DNA from 2 places in the Micromonospora vinacea genome. Region 2 is predicted to be linked to the other one. Evidence: riboswitches for the same ligand, from Rfam matches in the RefSeq annotation. Region 2 holds a riboswitch; the other holds the start of a gene.
The links. A riboswitch is a leader RNA that binds a small molecule or an ion and turns the genes downstream of it on or off. The one in region 2 is predicted to bind ZMP and ZTP.
Positions count from the first base shown of each region.

Region 1: another riboswitch for ZMP and ZTP. It lies ahead of IW249_RS24965 (glycine hydroxymethyltransferase); the one in region 2 lies ahead of IW249_RS17080 (bifunctional 5,10-methylenetetrahydrofolate dehydrogenase/5,10-methenyltetrahydrofolate cyclohydrolase).

Region 1 covers NZ_JADOTY010000001.1:5,304,381-5,314,411, forward strand. The annotation lists gene IW249_RS24940 (cytochrome P450) at 1-168, shown strand, start outside; partial or broken gene lipP1 (LipP1 family hormone-sensitive lipase) at 176-1,090, shown strand; gene IW249_RS24950 (alpha-hydroxy acid oxidase) at 1,197-2,300, shown strand; gene IW249_RS24955 (aminotransferase-like domain-containing protein) at 2,304-3,647, shown strand; gene IW249_RS24960 (hypothetical protein) at 3,715-3,975, shown strand; gene IW249_RS24965 (glycine hydroxymethyltransferase) at 4,077-5,513, opposite strand; ZMP/ZTP riboswitch at 5,533-5,622, opposite strand; gene IW249_RS24970 (SDR family NAD(P)-dependent oxidoreductase) at 5,772-6,578, shown strand; gene IW249_RS24975 (hemerythrin domain-containing protein) at 6,639-7,139, opposite strand; gene IW249_RS24980 (NAD(P)H-hydrate dehydratase) at 7,219-8,088, opposite strand; gene IW249_RS24985 (histidine phosphatase family protein) at 8,072-8,803, opposite strand; gene IW249_RS24990 (hypothetical protein) at 8,927-9,253, shown strand; gene IW249_RS24995 (DNA polymerase domain-containing protein) at 9,353-10,031, shown strand, end outside.
Region 2 covers NZ_JADOTY010000001.1:3,589,582-3,599,612, reverse strand. The annotation lists gene IW249_RS17130 (iron-dependent transcriptional repressor DtxR) at 1-604, shown strand, start outside; gene IW249_RS17125 (hypothetical protein) at 624-1,172, opposite strand; gene IW249_RS17120 (DUF5522 domain-containing protein) at 1,271-1,525, opposite strand; gene IW249_RS17115 (dihydrofolate reductase family protein) at 1,674-2,237, shown strand; gene IW249_RS17110 (alpha/beta fold hydrolase) at 2,241-3,098, shown strand; gene IW249_RS17105 (MerR family transcriptional regulator) at 3,132-4,073, shown strand; gene IW249_RS17100 (DUF2332 domain-containing protein) at 4,121-5,056, opposite strand; gene IW249_RS17095 (FAD-dependent monooxygenase) at 5,203-6,315, shown strand; gene IW249_RS17090 (CU044_5270 family protein) at 6,339-7,310, opposite strand; gene IW249_RS17085 (RNA polymerase sigma factor) at 7,321-7,890, opposite strand; ZMP/ZTP riboswitch at 8,022-8,103, shown strand; gene IW249_RS17080 (bifunctional 5,10-methylenetetrahydrofolate dehydrogenase/5,10-methenyltetrahydrofolate cyclohydrolase) at 8,117-9,016, shown strand; gene IW249_RS17075 (vitamin B12-dependent ribonucleotide reductase) at 9,236-10,031, opposite strand, start outside.

The DNA.
Region 1 (10,031 bases), 1.7 Mb from region 2:
GGCCTGCACTTCTGTCTCGGCGCGGCGGTGTCGCGATTGGAAGGTCGCCTCGCGCTGCCCCGGCTGTTCCACAGGTTCCCCGCGCTGACGGTCACCGAGACGCCGACGTACAGCGGCAGCCTGTTCCTGCGCGGCATCGACACGTTGCTGGTCAGCACCGGTGGATAGGAGCGACATGGCAGTGCACCCGGAGGTGGCGGCGTACCGGGCGGCCCGTACCGCGGCCGGCACCCCGCCGCTGTACGCGCAGACCCTCGCCGAGGCGCGCGCCGCGGACCTGGCCGCGATCCGCGCCGGCAGCGGCGCTGTCGAGCCGGTGAGCGAGGTACGCGACGAGCGGATCCCCGGCCCCGCCGGGGACCTGCCGCTGCGGGTGTACCGGCCGGCCGGGTCGGGGCCGCTGCCCACAGTGCTGTACTTCTTCGGAGGCGGCTGGACGCTCGGCAGCATCGACACCGCCGACGGCATCTGCCGGCGGCTCGCCAACGCCGTGCCCTGTCAGGTGATCACCGTCGGCTACCGCCTCGCCCCGGAGCACCCCTTCCCGGCGGCGGTGCACGACTGCCACGCCGCCACCTCGTGGATCGCCCGGCACGCCGAGGAGCTGGGCGTGGACCCGACCCGGCTGGCGGTGGGAGGGGACAGCGCCGGCGGGAACCTGGCCGCCGCGGTCACACTGCTCAGCCGTACGGACGGGCCACCGCTCGCCGCGCAACTGCTGGTCTACCCGAACACCGACCAGAGCGGCGAACCGGCCGGCGACGACGACCCAGCGTTGTTCAACAGCCGTTCGGTCGCCTGGTACCGGACGCACTACTTCTCCGACCCGGCGCACGCCAAGGATCCGCTGGCCTCGCCGCTGCTCGCCGACGACCTGTCCGGGCTGCCACCGGCGCTGGTGATCACCGCCGAACTGGACCCGCTCCGCGCCGAGGGGCAGCGGTACGCCGAGCGGCTGCGCGACGCGGGTGTGTCCACCCGGCTGGAGCACTACCCGGGCATGATCCACGGGTTCTTCGCCATGCCGGGAACCTTCACCGACGGGCGGCGGGCACAGGGGAGCGCGGCGGCGTTCCTCCGCGAGCGCTTCGGGCTGCCGTCCGGGCCAGGCGACGCGGGCGAGTTGGTCGAGCCGGCGCCGCCGCCCACGACGTACTCGCCGCCCTCTTCCCCGCTGGCGGGCCCGGGGTCGGGCGATGGGTGAGCGGCTGCTGGTCGGCCCGCCGGCCGTGTCGCTCGCCGACTACGCCGAGCGGGCCCGGGCCGTGCTGCCGCCGGAGGTGTGGGACTACCTGGCCGGCGGCAGCGCCTCCGAGGTGACCCTGGCCGCGAACCGTCACGCCCTGGACCGGGTGTCGGTGCTGCCCCGGGTGCTGCGCGGGGTGGACACCGTCGACCTCGGCACCCACCTGCTCGGCCGCCGGTACGCCATGCCGGTCGGGGTGGCGCCGATGGCCTACCAGCGGCTGGTGCACCCGGACGGGGAGCTGGGCCTGGCGGCGGCCGCCGGCGCGGCCGGGATCCCGTACCTGGCGAGCACGCTGGGCAGCACCCCCATCGAACAGGTCACCGGGGCGGGCGCGGACGTCTGGTTCCAGCTCTACTGGCTGCGCGACCGGGCGCTCGTCCGCGACCTGCTGGACCGGGTCGTCACGGCCGGCTGCCGGGCGCTGGTGGTCACAGTGGACGTCCCGGTGCTCGGCCGACGCCCCCGGGACCTGCGCAACGCGTTCCGGCTGCCGGCCGAGGTGGTCGCCGCGAACCTCCCCGACGGTCGCGACGCGCTGGCGCACTCCGGCGCCCCCGGGGTGTCCGCGATCGCCGCGCACACCGCCGCGTCGTTCGCGCCGGCGTTGCGCTGGGCGGACCTGGCGTGGCTGCGCGAGCAGGTCGACCTGCCGCTGGTGGTCAAGGGGCTGCTGGACCCGCGCGACGCGACCGAGGCGGTACGGGTCGGCGCGGACGCGGTGGTCGTCTCCAACCACGGCGGGCGGCAACTGGACGGCTCCCCGGCGAGCGTCACCATGCTGCCGGAGGTCGTCGACGCGGTCGGGGACCGCTGCCAGGTGCTGCTGGACAGCGGCATCCGGGGCGGCACCGACGTGCTGCGGGCGCTGGCGTTGGGTGCGGCCGGGGTGCTGGTCGGCCGGCCGCTGCTCTGGGCCCTCGCAGTCGGTGGCGAGTCGGCGGCCCGGGACGCGTTGGCGCTGCTCGTCGCCGAGTTGACCGACGCGCTCACACTGGCCGGCTGCGCCGACGTGGTGGCGGCCGGCGAGCTGCGCACCCTCGGGGTGGGCTGAGGGGTGGCCGCCACCGAACCGGTCGACCTGAGCGTCGCCGACCTGCACCCCGCGCTGGGTGATCCGGCGCTGACCTCGATGAACTTCCTCAACGAGGTGTCCGAGCGCTACCCGGCGGCGGTGTCCCTCGCGGCCGGCCGGCCGTACGAGGAGTTCTTCGACCTCACGGCGGTGCACCGGCACCTGGACACCTTCCACCGGCACCTCGTCGACGACCTGGGGCACCGGCCCGAGCAGGCCCGGCGGCTGCTGTTGCAGTACGGCCGGACCAAGGGCATCGTGCACCACCTGATCGCCCGCAACCTCGCTGTCGACGAGGGGATCACCGTCGACCCGGAGGACATCGTGGTGACCGTCGGCTGCCAGGAGGCGATGTTCCTGGTCCTGCGGGCGTTGCGGGCCGGGCCGACGGATGTGCTGCTCGCGGTCGCCCCTACCTACGTCGGGCTGACCGGGGCGGCCCGGCTGGTGGACCTGCCGGTGTGGCCGGTCGCCGGTGGGTCGGCCGGGGTCGATCTGACCGACCTGGCCGCCCAGGTACGCCGGGCCCGGGCGGCGGGGCTACGACCGCGCGCCTGCTATGTGATGCCGGACTTCGCCAACCCCTCCGGGGTCAGCATCGACACCGCCCACCGGCAACGGCTGCTGGACCTGGCCGCGCAGGAGGATCTGCTGCTGCTGGAGGACAACCCGTACGGCCTGTTCCACACCGACGACGGGCCGCGCCCACCCACCCTCAAGGCGTTGGACACCGGACGGCGGGTCGTCTACCTCGGCTCGTTCGCCAAGACCGTGCTCCCGGGCGCCCGCGTCGGGTACGTGGTCGCCGACCAGCGGGTGGTCGGCCCGGACGGGCGGGTCGGCCCGCTCGCCGACCAGCTCGCCATGATCAAGAGCATGGTCACTGTGAACACGTCGCCGATCGCCCAGGCGGTGATCGGCGGCCGGCTGCTGGAGCACGGGTGCAGCCTGGTGGCCGCGAACACCCGGGAGCGGGCCGCGTACACACGGAACCTGCGCCACCTGGTGGCCGGCCTCACCCGGCGCTTCCCGGCCCTGCCGGACCAGTCGGCCCGGCCCGACCAGCCGGCGGTGCGGTGGACGGTGCCGGCCGGCGGGTTCTTCGTGGTGGTGACAGTGCCGTTCCCGGTCGACGACGCGTTGCTGGACCGATCGGCGCGCGACTACGGGGTGCTGTGGACGCCGATGGCGCACTTCTACGACGACACCGCGCCGGTGCACGCGTTGCGGTTGTCGGTCAGCGCTGTCACACCGGAGCAGATCGACGTCGGGCTGGACCGGCTCGCGGCGCTGATCATCGACGAGCTGACCCGTCGGGCGGGTTGACACACCGCGTTCATCGGATGGCAATGCGCGACGACCCGCCTGCCGCCGTCCTGGGTGGACGGTCATAATAAGCCGCATGGTTGCCTGGGAGTACGCCCTGCTCGTCCGCCGCTATCAGGGACAGGGCCGCAATTTTCACGTCTCGTTCGTCTGGTACGCGCCGGACGGGTCACGCAAGGACATCACCGCCTACGGCGACACCGCCATCGCGCATCTCAACCGTGCCGGCCGGGAGGGGTGGGAGCTGGTCTCCGCGGCCGAGGACGTCAACAACGTCCAGGGCAGCACCGAGGTCCACCGCTACCACCTGAAGCGCCCCATGGCCTGACTGTCGCACCCCGGCGTCGATCATGGAGTTGTGGTGGTGGACGAAAGTCGCGCACCAGCCCGGATCGGGCACCACAACTCCATGATCGACGGGAGCGGAGGCTAGCTCAGGTCGATGCCGGGGTAGAGCGGGTACGTGGCGAGCAGGTCGGTGGCCTGCCGGGCGACCTTGTCGGCCAGGCCCGGGTCCAGCGTGTACTTCGCCTTCGACGGGGTGCCGTCGGCGTTGGCGCCGGCGGTGGTCTGGGTCAGCACGGTGTGGATCAGCTCGGCGGTCTGGTCCATCTCGGCGGTGCCGAGGCCCCGGGTGGTCAGCGCCGGGGTGCCGATCCGGATGCCGGACGTGTACCAGGCCCCGTTCGGGTCCTGCGGGACCGAGTTGCGGTTGGTGACGATGCCCGAGTCGAGGAGGGCCTGCTCGGCCTGCCGGCCGGTGAGCCCGTAGCCGGACACGTCGATCAGCACCAGGTGGTTGTCGGTGCCGCCGGTGACGAGCTTCGCGCCCCGGCTCAGCAGCCCTTCGGCGAGCGCCTGCGCGTTGTCGACGATCCGCTGGGCGTAGTCGGCGAAGTCGGGCCGGCGGGCCTCGGCGAGCGCGACAGCCTTGGCGGCCATCACGTGCGGCAGCGGACCGCCGAGCACCATCGGGCAGCCCCGGTCCACCTGGTCGGCCAGCTCCGGCTGGCAGAGCACCATGCCGCCGCGCGGACCGCGCAGCGACTTGTGCGTGGTGGTCGTGACGATGTGCGCGTGCGGCACCGGGTCGAAGTCGCCGGTGAACACCTTGCCGGCCACAAGGCCCGCGAAGTGCGCCATGTCGACCATGAAGGTGGCGCCGACCGAGTCGGCGATCTCCCGCAGGATCCGGAAGTTCACCTTCCGGGGGTACGCGGAGTAGCCGCCCACCAGGATCAGCGGCTTGAACTCGCGGGCGGCCTCGGCCACCCGGTCGTAGTCGATCAGGCCGGTCGCCGGGTCGGTGCCGTAGCTGCGCTGGTCGAACATCTTGCCGGAGATGTTCGGCCGGAAACCGTGGGTGAGGTGGCCGCCGGCGTCCAGCGACATGCCGAGCATCCGCTGGTTGCCCAGCTCGCGGCGCAACGCGAACCAGTCGGCCTCGGTGAGGTCGTTGACCTGACGGACCTGGGCCTTCTTCAGTGCGGGGGACTCCACCCGGTCGGCCAGCACCGCCCAGAACGCGACCAGGTTCGCGTCGATGCCCGAGTGCGGCTGCACGTACGCGTGCGCGGCGCCGAACAGCTCCCGGGCGTGCTCGGCGGCGAGCGCCTCGACGGTGTCGACGTTCTGGCAGCCGGCGTAGAAGCGGCGGCCGACGGTGCCCTCGGCGTACTTGTCGCTGAACCAGTTGCCCATGGCCAGCAGGGTCGCCGGGGAGGCGTAGTTCTCGCTGGCGATCAGCTTGAGTGACTCCCGTTGGTCGGTCAGCTCGGCGCCGATGGCGTCGGCGACCCGCGGCTCGACAGCCCGGATCACCTCAAGGGCACTCCGGAATGCGGTGGATTCGGCGTTGCGGGACATGCGACCTCCAACAGACGTGCGGGAAGGCCCAGGCGCTCGGCAAACGTCCACGTGACGAGGCCGCTCCCCGATGGTTCTCCATCCCCACGCGCCAGTAACGGCCCGGGCCGATCCTACCGGGCCGGAACCGGCCGTTCGGGCCACCCTCCGGGAGGCGACCCCGCCGACGTGATTGGGCGTTGCGTCGCGGGGCACACGGTAGGTGACCACCGCGCCGTCAAGGGTGCGGCCAGGGTTCGCACAGAAGGAGTCGAGAACATGACCACACCCACCTCCGACCGGCCGCTCGCCCTGGTGACGGGGGCCTCCAGTGGGATCGGATACGAGCTGGCGGCGCAGTTCGTCGAGCACGGCTTCGACGTGGTGATCGCGGCCGAGGACGACGGCATCGAGCTGGCGGCACAGAAGCTGCGCCGCGACGGCGGCCCGCAGATCTGGTCGGTCCGCGTCGACCTGGCCCGCGAGCAGGGCGTGACGGAGCTGGTGGCCGCGGTCACCGCGACCGGACGGCCCCTGGACGCGCTGGCGCTCAACGCCGGTCGCGGAGCCGGTGGCGCCTTCGTCGGCGGCACCGACCTCGCCGACGAGTTGGAGATCGTCGACCTCAACGTGCGCTCGACTGTGCACCTGGCGAAGCGGCTGCTGCCCGGGATGGTCGAGCGGGGCACCGGCCGGGTCCTCTTCACCTCGTCGATCGCCTCCACCATGCCCGGGCCGTTCCAGGCGGTCTACAACGCGTCGAAGTCGTTCGTGCAGTCCTTCGCCGAGGCGTTGCGCAACGAGTTGAAGGACACCGGCGTCACGGTGACCTCGCTGATGCCCGGGCCGACCGACACGGAGTTCTTCGACCGGGCCGACATGGAGGACACCCCTGTGGGCTCGGGCAGGAAGGACGACCCGGCGAAGGTCGCCGAGCAGGGCTTCGAGGCGATGATGAGGGGTGATCAGACGATCACCGCCGGTTCGCTGATGAACAAGGTGCAGACCGCCGCCGGCAAGATCATCCCGGACAAGCTCAAGTCCGAGCAGCACCGCCGGATGGCCGAGCCGGGATCGGGCAGCTGACCCGTGGTGCACGACGAAGGGCCCGGCACGATGCCGGGCCCTTCGGTGTGAGCGGGTGCCTCAGGCCGTCACCGCGTCGAGCGCCTTCTTGATCGCCTTCGGGGCGGTGGGGGTACGCGGCGCGTCAGCGCGCAACGCGATCATCTTCTCGCCGATCTCCTGGAGCTGCTTACGGCCCAGCGCGTCGCGGACCTTCGGGAACCACTCCTGCTCCTCCTCCTCGACGTGGTGGGTGACGTTCTCGATCAGCACCGTCGTCTTGGCGTTGAACCGCTCGTCGTCGGCGTTCATGCTGGCCAACTCGGCGCAGAGCACGTCGGCGACGTGGTGTTCCTCGTACGACTCGAGGATGTCGTCCTCCAGGTCGGGCAGCAGTCGGCGGACCTCCGGGTACATCACCTCGTTCTCCAGATAGGTGTGCACGGTCAGTGCCTCCAGGATCTGGTCCACCAACTTCTGCCGCTGGCTCGCCGGCCCCTCCTCGGCGTCCTGGAAGGCCTTGAACAGGCGGCGCATCTCCTTGTGGTCCTCTTTGAGCAGGACGATGGCATCGGTCGACACCGGTATGACCTCCCTGAACAATCTCGGCTGGTGCGGTTCCGGTACCCCCACGCCGAATCCGGAAACAGGTGAAACCGTCTCAGACCATCGCCAGGGTGCGGGGGATCTCGTCGAGCAACTCCCGGGCCAGAAAGCCGATCCGGCCGTAGCGGGGGATCAGCCGCTGGCCGCTCACCGAGTGCGCGAACGAGCCCCAGCAGGCTGCCTGCGCCGGGTCGGCACCCCGGGACAGCAGCCCCGCCAACAACCCGGCGAGCACGTCGCCGCTGCCGGAGGTGCCCAGCCCGGCGTCGCCGCTCTCCTCCCGCCAACCCCGCCCGTCCGGTGCGGCCACGTGCCCGTACAGCGACACGACCGCCTCGTACCGGGCGGCCAACTCGGCAGCCTCGGCGTCCAGGTCGTCGCCCGGGTCCCGCCCGAGCAGGTGCCCGGCCTCGGTGACGTTGGGGGTGAGCACCACGGGCCGACCCGAGCCGACCAGCAGGTCCGGTGCGTGGCTGAGCGCACCGAGGGCGTACGCGTCGAGCACCAGCGACGTGTCCGGACGGGCCGCCTCCAGGACCAGGCTCAGCAGGCGGTTGGTTTCGTCGATCGCCTTCAGGCCGGGGCCGAGCGTCACCACGTCGGCCTGTGCGACCAGGTCGCCGAGCTGCCCGTCCCGGTCGGCGGCCACCGCGCCGTCGGCGGTCTCCGGCAGCCCGACCACCAGCGCCTCGGGCACCTGGATGCTCAGCGCGGCGGCGGTGGACTCGGCGGCGGCCAACTGGAGCACCCCGGCGCCGGCGCGCAACGCGGCCACCCCGGCGAGCAGCACCGCGCCCGGCGTGAAGCGGGAACCGCCGACCACCAGCACGGTGCCGCGGCTCTCCTTTCCACCGGCCGGCACCGGCAGCGCCCAGTCCCGCAGCAACGCCGGGGTGATCACCTTCACCTCAGACCGGCTCGGCATGGATCTCGTCCTCCCTGGTCGGCTGGGCGCCCTGCTGACGCAGGTGCTCGACGTGGTTGAAGGCGGTGAGCGCCAGTCGGTCCTCGCTGTCGGCCGACCACTCGGTGATCGAACAGTTGGCGATCACGTCCTGCCGGGTGAGCGCCATCAGCTCGTCCTCGGTCAACCCCTCCACCAGATAGCGAAGCAGGAAGACCAGCGCGTCGTGGCCGAAGAGCAGCACCCGGCACCCCTCGTGGTCCCGGCGCAGGTCGCCGAGCAACGTCCGCAACCGCAACGCCACGTCCGTCCAGGACTCCCCGCCCGGCGGCCGGTAGTAGAACTTGCCCAACCGCTCCCGACGGTCGGCCTCGTCCGGGTACCGCCGGCGCACCCCGTGCCCGGTCAGCCCGTCGAGGATTCCCAGCTCCCGGTCGCGCAGCCGTTCGTCGCGGTGCACCGGAATGTCGGTGCCGGCCAGCGCCAGCCGGGAGGTCTGCACCGCGCGCAGGTACGGCGACACCACCGCCACGTCCGGGCGCTTCGCGTCCGGAAGCTCGGCCAGCCAACGGCCGGTCGCCCGAGCCTGGTCCTCGCCGGTCGCGGAGAGCGGCACGTCCGCGTCGCGGTGGGGGAGGTCGATCAGCTCCGCGCCCGACGCCTCGGCGTGCGTCGCCGCGACGTTCGCGGTGCTCTCGCCGTGCCGGACGATCCAGAGGGTTGCCAGTTCCGCCATGCGGCCCCCCTACCCGGGCGCCGCCGACGGTAACCGTGTCCGGTCTCCGCTGTCGGTTTCGGGGCAGCGCCGCGACCTGGTGATGCGAAACAATGTGCCCGGACAGCCGACGGGGGGTCGACAATGACTGTCTTGCGAGGTCTGCGGGAAGCGCTCCTGTTGTTAGTGGTGGTCGGGGCGCTGGTCGCGGTCGCGGCAATGATCTGGGTGGCGGTCGCTGGCGGTGACTACACCGCTCGGCTGGGCATCGGGTTGGTTGTGGTGGGCGGGCTCCTCGGTGTGACGGGTGACCTGACGATGAGTCGGATCGGCATGCTGGGCCCGCGCGCCATCTTCGGCGCCGCAGGGGAGCGCGAGACTGCTGGCGGCGGGCGGGTGCTCACCGGGGTCGGCATCTTCCTCTTCGTCGGGTTGCCACTGATCGTGGTCGGCGTGCTGCTGCTCACCTGACCGAGCGCATCATCGCTGCCGCGGAAGACAGCTCCCCGGCGCCGCGCCAGTGTCCGTTCGGTGGCCGTACGGCGCGCTTGTGCGTCGTACCCTCAGGGCGTGGCGACGGCGGCGGAGGAGATCCAGGTGGGGGAGCGGCTGGTCCGCGTCTCCAGCCCCGACAAGCCGTACTTCCCGGAGCGTGGGCTGACCAAGCTGGACGTGGTCCGCTACTTCCTGGCGGTGGGCGACGGCATCCTGCGGGCGCTGCGGGATCGGCCGACCATGCTGGAGCGCTGGCCCCGCGGTGTCTTCGAGGGCGCGACGATCGCCACCCGGCAGACCAACCGGGGCGACGCGTTCTACCAGAAGCGGCTGCCGGCGGGCGCGCCCGAGTGGGTGCGCACCGCGCACATCACCTTCCCCAGTGGCCGTACCGCCGACGAGGTCGCGCCGAGCGAGTTGGCAGTGGTGATCTGGGCCGCCAACCTGGGCACTCTGCGGTTCCACCCGTGGCCGGTCACCGCCGCCGACGTGGAACGCCCCGATCAGCTGCGCATCGACCTGGACCCGATGCCCGGCGTCGGCTTCGAGCAGGTGGTACCGGTGGCGCACGAGGTGCGGGCGTTCCTCGCCGAGCTGGGCATGACCGCCTACCCGAAGACCACCGGTGGGCGGGGCCTGCACGTCTACCTGTCGATCGAGCCGCGGTGGAGCTTCGGTGACTGCCGTCGGGCGGTGCTCGCGCTGGGCCGGGAGATGCAGCGCCGGCTGCCGGACCTGGTCACCACCACCTGGT
Region 2 (10,031 bases):
TGCCCGGATCGCCGAGAGGCTGCAGCAGAGTGGCCCCACAGTGAGCCAGACCGTCGCCCGGATGGAGCGCGACGGCCTGCTCACCGTCGAGGGAGACCGGCACCTGACGCTCACCGCCCTGGGTCGCGGCAGCGCCGTCTCGGTGATGCGCAAGCACCGCCTCGCCGAACTGCTGCTGGTCAACGTCATCGGGATGCCCTACGAGGAGGCCCACGAGGAGGCCTGCCGTTGGGAGCACGTGATGAGCGACGCAGTGGAGAAGCGGGTCTACGACCTGCTCAACCGGCCGACCCGTTCCCCGTACGGCAACCCGATCCCCGGGCTCCAGGAGCTGGGTTCGCCCGCTGCGGAGACGACCGACGTCGCTGAGGGCGAGCGCAACCTGGCCTTCCCCGGCCTGTCCGGGCCGGTCGTGGTGCGCCGGATCTGCGAGAGCGTGCAGAAGGACGCCGACGTGCTGCGCCAACTACACGCCGCCGGTGTCGACCCGGGCGCCACTGTGACAGTGGCCCAGGAGCGCGACGGGGTGTCGATCGACCGCTCCGGCGACCGGGTGCGACTGCCCCGCGAGGTCGCCTCCCGGGTCTTCGTCGCCGCCAACTGACCAACCGGGCACCCGGGCGTCACAACGCCCGGGTGTCCACCTTTTTGGCCAATGCGGTCAGATCCCCGGTCAGCTTCTCCACCGCCGAGCGCTCACTGCCCCGGGCCGCGGTCCAACTCACCGTTGCCAGCCGCCCGTCGCCGGCCAGCCAGCCCACCTCGGCGACCGGCCCCCGCCCGCTCGCCGCGGCGGTGGTCCGCTTGTACGCCTGCTGGCCCAGCCCGGTGACCTTCGCCGCCTTGTCCGGCACCACGTCCGCGCTGAAGCTGGCCTTGTCGATCGTGGTCTCGGTCACGCTGAGCGTCAACTCCGGCAGGGTCGCGCCGGAGGCCCGGACCACGCAGGTGTGGGTGTCGCCCTGTTCGCTGGCCGCCGCCACGTCGAAGCGGACCTTCACCACCTGCTCGATCACCGTGAAGTCCAGCAGACGGCAGGCGCCGCCCGAGGAGGCCGCCGCCGCGTCCACCGTGATCGGCACCGGCGGCGGCACCGCCACCGGCTCCGCCTCGTCCGCGCAGCCGCTCACCAGCAACCCGGCCAGCCCGACGACCACGATCCGACCGCGCACGTCCCACCCTCTCGCCGACCGACGGCGGAAGGCGCCCGCCGGATGTCCGTCGGACACCGTACGGGGTGCCGGTGTCGCGCGGAAGTCCTCGTTGACGCCTATTCCGACGGTGGATCGTCCACGTACGGACAGTGCCGGCAGCCGCGCCCGCAGCACGTGCCACGGCGGGCCAGGAAGGCGGCGCTGAGCACGAACAGCCCGCTCTCCGGGTCGAGGTAGCCGGCCTCACCGGCGGCCAGCGCGGCGGTGTGCGCGGCGAGGATCCGGGCCCGGTCGGGATGGTCGGACGGCAGCCGGGACGGGTGCGGCTCGGTGAGCGGCCGGTCGGCCAGGGGTCGTCGCTCTCCGGTCACCCGCAGCAGTCTAGGGACGGTTCGTGGTCGGCCTCCCACCGCCCGGATGTCCGACATGCCCCCGGCGTCGTCGCGGCGGGTGGTCGTTTCGTCGTACGGTCCGACGACGATCGGGTTCGACACCCGTCAACGCGTACGGAGGGGAACCATGCGGAAGATCGTTGTGCAGATGAGCGTGTCGTTGGATGGGTTCTTCGAAGGGCCGGGCGGCGACATCGGTTGGCACCAGGTCGACGAGGAGTTGCACCAGCACTTCAACGACGTGATCGCCCCGATGGGCGGGTTCCTCAGCGGCCGGGTCAGCCACGAGCTGATGGCCGCCTACTGGCCGACCGCCGATCAGGACCCGACCGCCAGCGGCCCCGAGCGCGAGTTCGCCCGCATCTGGCGGGACATGCCGAAGATTGTCTACTCGCGCACGCTCGACCACGCCGACTGGAACGCCACTGTCATGCGCGAGGTCGACGTCGAGCAGGTCCGCAGGCTCACCGCCGAGCCGGGCGGCGACCTGGCGCTCGGCGGGGCCGACCTGGCCGCGACGTTCGCTCGGCACGACCTGATCGACGAGTACCGGATCTACGTCCACCCGGTGCTGGTCGGTCGGGGCCGCCGACTCTTCCCCGAGGCGGACGCCCCGACCGGCCTGCGACTTGTGGAGAGCCGCGTCTTCGGCAACGGCGTGGTCCTGCTCCGTCACGAGCGGGTCCGCTGACCGATGATCACCACCTTCGACGCGATCGACGGGACCACGCTCGCGTACCGGACCGTCGGAACCGGAGACCCACTGGTCTGTCTGCCGGGCGGCCCGATGCGCGACTCCGCGTACCTCGGTGACCTCGGCGGTCTGGGCGCCCACCGGACGCTGGTCATCCTCGATCCGCGGGGCACCGGCCGGTCGGCGGCCCCGGCGGACGTCTCGACGTGCCGCTGCGACCGCCTGGTCGACGATGTGGAGGCGCTTCGCGGGCACCTGGGCCTCGACCGGCTGGATCTGCTCGGGCACTCCGCCGGCGCCAACCTGGCTCTGCGGTACCTGACCGGGCATCCCGATCGGGTGGGCCGACTCGCGCTGGCCACCCCGAGCATCCGAGCGGTCGGGCTGGAGGTGACAGCAGCGCAGCGTCAGGAGGTCACCCAGGCCCGGGCCGGCGAGCCATGGTTTCCGGTGGCAGCAGCAGCGTTGGAGTCCATCCTCGCGGGTCGAGCCGGGCCAGCCGCCGCGCAGGAGATCGCGCCGTTCCTGTACGGCCGGTGGGACACGGCCGCTCGGGTCCACCAGGCCGCCGAGTCCGGCCAGCGCAACGAGGAGCTGGCGCGGGTCTTCAGCTCCGAAGGCGCCTTCGATCCGCCGGCCACTCGTGGGGTGCTCGCCGCACATCGAGGTCCGGTGCTGCTGCTCGCCGGTGCTGTCGACCTGGCCGCACCGCCGGGCCTGGTGGCCCAGTTCGCCGAGCTGAGTCCACGCGCCGAGCTGGTCGTCCAGCCGGGCGCCGGGCACTACCCGTGGCTCGACGACGCCGGGGCGTTCACCGCGACGGTCGCGGCGTTCCTCGCTGGCTCGGATGGTGCTTGAGTCTCCACCGGGGGGAGACACGAGGGTGGGGGCATGAACGGGGAGACGCGTCACACGATCGGCGAGCTGGCCCGGCGGACGGGCCTGAGCGTCAAGACCATCCGGTACTACGCCGACAGCGGGATCGTGCCACCGACGGACCGGAGCCCGGCCGGCTACCGGCGGTACGGCCCGGAGGCCGTGGCCCGGTTGGAGCTGGTCCGGACGCTGCGTGACCTGGGCCTGGACCTTGCCACCATCCGGCGGGTGGTGAACCAGGAGGTGACAGTGCCCGAGGTGGCCGCCGCACACGCCGAGGCGTTGGCCGTGCAGATCCGGGTACTGCGGCTGCGCCAGGCGGTGCTCACCGTCGCGGCGAGGCGCGGTTCCGGCCCGGCCGAGGTGGACGAGCTGCACCGGCTGGCCCGGCTCACCACCCGGGAACGGGGGCAGTTGGTGGCCGACTTCCTGGACAGCGTCTTCGCCGGCCTCGGCGACCAGCCCGCGTACCCGGGTGTGATCGTCTCGATGACACCGGAGCTTCCGGACGATCCCAGCATCGAGCAGGTCGAGGCGTGGCTGGAGCTGGCCGAGCTGTGCCAGGAGCCGGATTTCCGAGCCCGGATGCGGCGGTTGGCCCGACAGCACGCCGCCGACCACGACGTGCCGGGGTTGCCCCGCCCGGGCGCCGTCGCGGTGGTCCGGGACGCGGTGGCCCCCGCCCTCGCGGTCGGTCTCGACCCGACCAGCCCGGACGCCGACCCGGTGGTCGCGGCCGTCACCGGCCGGTACGCGAACCTGCACTGTCACCCGGACGACGCCGACCTGCGTCGACGGTTGCTCGACCGGCTGGTTCCGGCCAACGACCCCCGCCGGGACCGCTACCTCGACCTGTTGGCGGTGGTCAACGGCTGGTCGACCGGCGATGCGACGGCACCGGCGGTGGACTGGTTCATCCGGGCCCTGCGCGCCCGGATGCCCCAGCCGGCTCGTTGAGCTGACCGGGCCCCGGGCGGCTTGGCGGTCGGGCCGGCTTGGCGGCGTCAGCCGAACCAGGTCATCGCCTGACCGTGGCCTCTGGCCCAGGCCAGCGGTTTCCCGTCGAGCGCGAGGACGTTGTGCAGCGCATCGCTCGGCGGGGCGGGCAGCCCGTCGTACCGGAGCACCTCCGGCCCCTCGTTCGCGACCCAGTGCCCGGGCAGCTCGCGGACCAACCGGACGAACGCGTCCCGGCGCGGCGGCGGCACCTGGTAGAGCACTGACGTGTGGAAGACCACAAGCGTCGCGCCGGTCGGCGCCCGCGCGGCCAGCGCCGGCAGGTCGTCCACCAGGTCGCCGCGGACCAGCAGCGGCGGGTCGGCCGCGGCGACCGCCGCCGCGGCCCGCAGCCGGGCCCGACGGTGGCCGTGCTCCGGCCAGATCAACGCGTCCAACCAGGACACGTCTTCGGGGTCGGTCACGTCGAGCGGGTTGAGGTCCAGACCGGCCCGCCACACCACCCGGGGTACGCCTGCCGGCGGCACCAACCCGTTGGCCGCGCAGTCGAGGACCGGCTCACCGGAGCCGACTTCATGATCGCCGTACCGGTACGCGTACCGGTCGGGGTAGAGGCAGAGCCCGGCCGACGCGCCGACCTCCAGTAGGGCCAGGGGCTGCGGCAACGCGGCGAGCACCGGCAGCAGGACCGCGCACCGGCCCGCCTCGTTCGTCTGGGTGGCCCGGGTGAGCAGTTCCGCCTCGATGGCCGGCCAGTGCGTCACCACGAAGTCGTGGAAGGTGACCGGGTCGTTCACCGGGCCGCCGAGCCAGCGGACGACGCCGAACAGCAGATTCGGCTGCCGCTTGGCCGGCGGAAGCCTGTCGAGCAGGGTGAGCAGGTCGTCGTCGCGGGCGACGGCCTGCGACAGTCGCTCGTACGTGGGCGACACCCCGCGCGCCTCGCGGCTGCCGAACTCGGCGTACGTCCCAGCGGTCGTCATGCCCTCATCGTCGCAGCCCATTCCTCGGAAATTCAGCCCCCATTCCCGTGCGCTGACTCACCCGCCTCATAGAGTGCGGCGGCGGTCGGACCGTTGAGCAGCAGCTCAGCGGGGGTTCGGGCCAGGGCAACGGGGAGGAAAGTGTCGTGCGGGGTGACGGTGTACGGGTACTGATCGTCGGCGGAGGTGTCGCCGGCCTGGCGGCGGTGGCCGCGCTGCGCGAGTGGGGCGCGACGATCGACGTCGTCGAGCGGGCGCCCGGGCCGACCGACTCCGGCACCGGGATCTACCTCACCGGAAACGCGACCCGCATGCTCGACGTACTCGGTCTGCGGGAGTCGGTCGCCGACGTCGCCGTGGAGATCAGCCGGCAGCGCAGCGCCAACCAGCGCGGGCGTCGCCTCTTCGACATCGACGTGGCCGCACTGTGGCAGGGCGTCGGGCCGTGCGTGTCGCTGCCCCGGGCGCAGCTGCACCGGGCGTTGCTCGACGGCGTCGGCGACGCCCCGATCCGCTGGGGCCGCCAGCCGGTCGCGCTCCTTCCGGAGGGCGACCAGGTCGCCGTCGAGTTCGACGACAACAACACCCAACGGTACGACCTGGTGCTCGGCGCGGACGGGGTGAACTCGACGGTCCGCCGGCTCGCCTTCGACGGCCAGGCCGCCCGCGACCTCGGCCAGTACGCCTACCGGTGGGTCGCTCCCCGCATCGACGACGAGCCGGTCTGGTCGGTGCAGTTGGGGCGCGGCAGGCAGTTCCTGACCATCCCGATCAGCGATGGGCAGACGTACTGCTACTACAACGACGGCCCGGTGGCCGACCGGCCCGGCTGGCGCGACGAGCTGGCCGCGACGTTCACCGAGCCGGCGGCCACCATGCTCAAGGCCCTCGACTACGACGACAGCACCCTGCACGCCGGGCCGAACCAGGAGGTCGTGCTCGACTCCTGGTCCCGGGGGCCGGTGCTGCTGATCGGCGACGCCGCCCACGCCACCTCACCGAACATGGCCCAGGGCGCGGCGATGGCAGTGGAGGACGCCGTCGTGCTCGCCTCGTCGTTGGCCAACTCCGACTCCGTCGCCGACGCGCTGCGGGGTTTCGAGGCGCGGCGGCGCCCCCGTACGAACTGGGTGCTCAGCCAGACCCACCGCCGCGACAAGGCCACCGGGCTCCCACCCGCGCTGCGCGACCTGGTGATGCGCCGTCTCGGCGAGCAGATGTTCCGCTCGAACTACGGCCCCCTGTTCGCCCAGCCCTGACCGGTCCGCCGTGGCCGGCCCGCTCACGGCAGCTGGCCCGGCCGGTCGACGATGGCGATCCGCAGGAGCGCGGCAGCCGACTCCAGTGACTCCTTGCCGTTACGCACCACCGAATTACGGGTGCCAAGGTAGACGTGGGAGTCCCGATCGAAGATGAGATCCAGATTGCCGCCGATCACACCGGGCATCCGAATCGCCACCCCGTGCCGGCCGGCGACGTCCACCACGTCACCCGATATGACGACCGCTCCGGGCTGCCGTGCCAGCACTTCGAACAGCGCCGCCAGCGCTCGGGGCGGCACGTAGCCGTCGAGCATCGACCACGCGGTGGTGTACGCCATGCTCTCGTCGCCGTACACGGCCTCCTCGTCGGCGCCTTCGGGAAGGTGCAGGTCGACCGGGTGTTCCCGAAGGTATCGAAGCAGCTCGTCCGGATCGGTGGGCAGGTCGCCGTGGTACGCCGGCGGCTGGAACGCGTCGAGCTCCTTCGTGGGATCGGCGGGATCATCGATGCGGAGCACCCTCAGCTCGCCCCACCCGTTCGGATCGGTCTCCGGTCGGTAGCGACCCTGCGTGTACGCGACTCCGCCAGCCGACTGCCACAGTTGGTTCCGGATGGTCTGGTACGGGCCGCTGTCCGGCAACTCCCGGACGGTCGCCAGGGTTTCCGTGAAGACGTACTGCTCGGGCCGGGCGGTGAGTTCCGGCTGCTGTCGGGCCGCGTCGGCCGCCAGATGGAAGATCTCCGACGCGCTGGCCGTCGGCGGCGGCTGATCGCCCAGCCTCATCGTCTGGACCGCCAGACCACCGGCGGTCAGCGCGACCGCCAGCCCGAACGCTCCGGCGAGGCGCCAACCGCGCAGGAAGCGGCTAGGGCGCCCCTCGGGATGGGCCGCCGACGCCATCTCGGCCCGCCCGGCGACGTGTGCGGTCAGATCCCTGAGGAGCCGCTCCTCGAAGCCCTGCGGCGACCGTTCGATCTCGTGCATCGTCATCTCCGTCTCATCAGGCGAGGGTGGTGGCGGGGCGGGCGAGCACGGCGCGGACGACGCGGCGGGCACGATGCAGGCGGACCCGAGCGGCGACCGGCGAAACCCCCAGCACTGTCGCGGCCTCCGCGACGCTGAGGCCGTCCACGGCGACGAGTTCGACAAGGGCCCGGGTGCCCTCCGGCAGCTCGCTCAGCGCCCGATGGGTGCGGCGGGCCGCCGACTCTGCGTCGATCCGCTCCTCGATGCGGGCGATGTCATCGGGGCCCAGGTCCCGCCGTCCGGCCAGGCGGCCGGTCACCCGCAGCCGTTGAGCCGCCCGACGCCGCTCGTCGCCGATGACGTTGCGGGCCACCCCGTACAGCCAGCCGATCTGGCTACCCCGGTCCGGCCGGTAGCCGGCCGCCGACTCGATCACCGCCAGGAACACGTCGGCGGTGAGGTCGGCGGCGAGATGCGGGTCGTCGACCCGCCGCGCCACGAACCGGCCCACCGCCTCCAGGTGCCGCCGGTAGAAGACCTCGAAGGCAACCGGATCGGCTCCGATGCCGCAGATGTCGTCGTCGGCGTGGCTCGGCTCATTCACAGGCCGTCCTCCCTCGTAGCCCTCACACCCCTTCTTCGTCAGACGGAGCACGGGTGTTACCGAACCATCCAGCCCGTATGGGGCGGCACTGCCGGTCCAGTTGGGCAACCGCCCTGGTGATGCGGCATTATCGAAGCACCGGCGACTGGCGGCACGGGGATGGTGGAACCATCGGGGAGCCTCTCGCGGGCGTCGACCGCCTGGGCGCCTGCGTCGAGGAACCGTCATGACCACGACCAGCCAATCCGCGGAACAGCACACCCCGTCGGGCCTTGCCCGGCTCCTGCCGGGTGCACCCGTCGCCGAAGCCGTCCTGGCCGAGACCGCCGACGCGGTCGCCCGCCTGCGCAGCCGCGGCATCACACCGAGCCTCGCCACCATCCTCGTCGGCGACGACGACGCCAGCGCCGGTTACATCGCCATCAAACAGCGTCAGGCCGCCGCGCTCGGGTTCGCCTCCCCGCACGTGCACCTGGCTGCCACCGCCACCCAGGCCGAACTGCACCAGGCCATCGCCCGGTTCAACACCGATCCGGCCGTGCACGGGCTGCTCGTGCAGTACCCCGTGCCGGGGCACCTGGACTACGACGCGGCGCTGCAGACCATCGACCCGGACAAGGACGTCGACGGGATGCATCCGCTGAACATGGGGCGTCTCGCCGTCGGCCTGCCCGGCCCGCTGCCGTGCACCCCCGCCGGCATCGAAGCCCTCCTGGCGTACCACGAGATCCCCGTCGCCGGTCGTGAGGTCGTCATCCTGGGCCGGGGCGCCACTCTCGGACGGCCCCTGGCCATGCTGCTCGCCCAGAAGCGCCCGACCGCCAACGCCGCCGTCACCGTCGTCCACACCGGCGTGCCGGACTGGGCCCGCTACACCCGCCGCGCCGACATCCTCGTCGCCGCCGCCGGCGTACCCGGGATCGTCCAGCCCGAGCACGTCAAGCCCGGCGCCGTCGTCATCGGCGCCGGCGTCCGCTACGAGGGCCGGCGCCTCCTACCGGACGTGGACGAAGCGTGCGCCGCGGTCGCCGGCGCGATCACGCCCCGGGTCGGCGGCGTCGGTCCGACCACCGTCGCGATGCTGTTCCGCAACGCCGTGCGCGCCGCCGAGCGCGCAAGCCAGTAGCCTGGTTCCGCCGCCATCGTCGAGATCACTTGATGCTGAGCTGGCAGCCCCACCGCGCAACACCCTGACGAGTGTGATGCCTGTGAGTCATCAAGATGACTCACAGGCATCACGGCCACCGACAACATGCCCTCCCGCGCGAGCCTCCAGGGGACCCGGAAACAGCGCTGCCCCGGCCTCCGACGAGGGAGACCGGGGCAGCGCCGCGTTTCGCGTACGTCAGCTGCAGCCGCTGGTGGAGCCGCAGCCCTCGCAGACGTAGCAGCTACCGGCGGGGCGCATCTTCGTACCGCAGGTGAAGCAGAGCGGTGCGTCGGCGGCCTTGCCGATGACGGCCTCCAGCAGTTCGGTGCTGGAACCCACGCTCGGAGCCGGCTTGGCGGCGGCCACGTCTGCCATCTCCTGGGCCGGCTGGGCGACAGCCTCCGGCTTGGCCGTCTCCACCGGCGCGGACGACGCCATCGCGGTGAGCTCGACACCGGTGACGGCGGCGGCCTCCGCGTCGGCCTCGGCCCGCAGCTGCGCGGCACGCTCCGAGGCGGTGAAGATGCCCAGCTCGGCGCGGCGCTCGTAGGGCAGGAAGTCCAGCGCCAGGCGACGGAAGATGTAGTCCATCACCGAAGCCGCCATCCGCACGTCCGGGTCGTCGGTCATGCCGGCCGGCTCGAAACGCATGTTGGTGAACTTGCTGACGAACGTCTCCAGCGGCACGCCGTACTGCAGGCCGATGCTGATGGCCACCGAGAAGGCGTCCATCACGCCGGCCAGGGTCGAGCCCTGCTTGGACATCTTCAGGAAGACCTCACCGAGGCCGTCGTCCGGGTAGGACGACGCGGTCAGGTAGCCCTCGGCGCCACCGACGGAGAAGCTGACCGTCTCGGACGGGCGCTTCTTCGGCAGGCGCTTACGCACCGGCCGGTACTCGATGACCTTCTCGACCGCGGCCGGCGCGGTCTCGACGGCGGCCGGCTCGGTGGCCTTGTTGGACTTGGCCACCGAGAGCGGCTGGCCGACC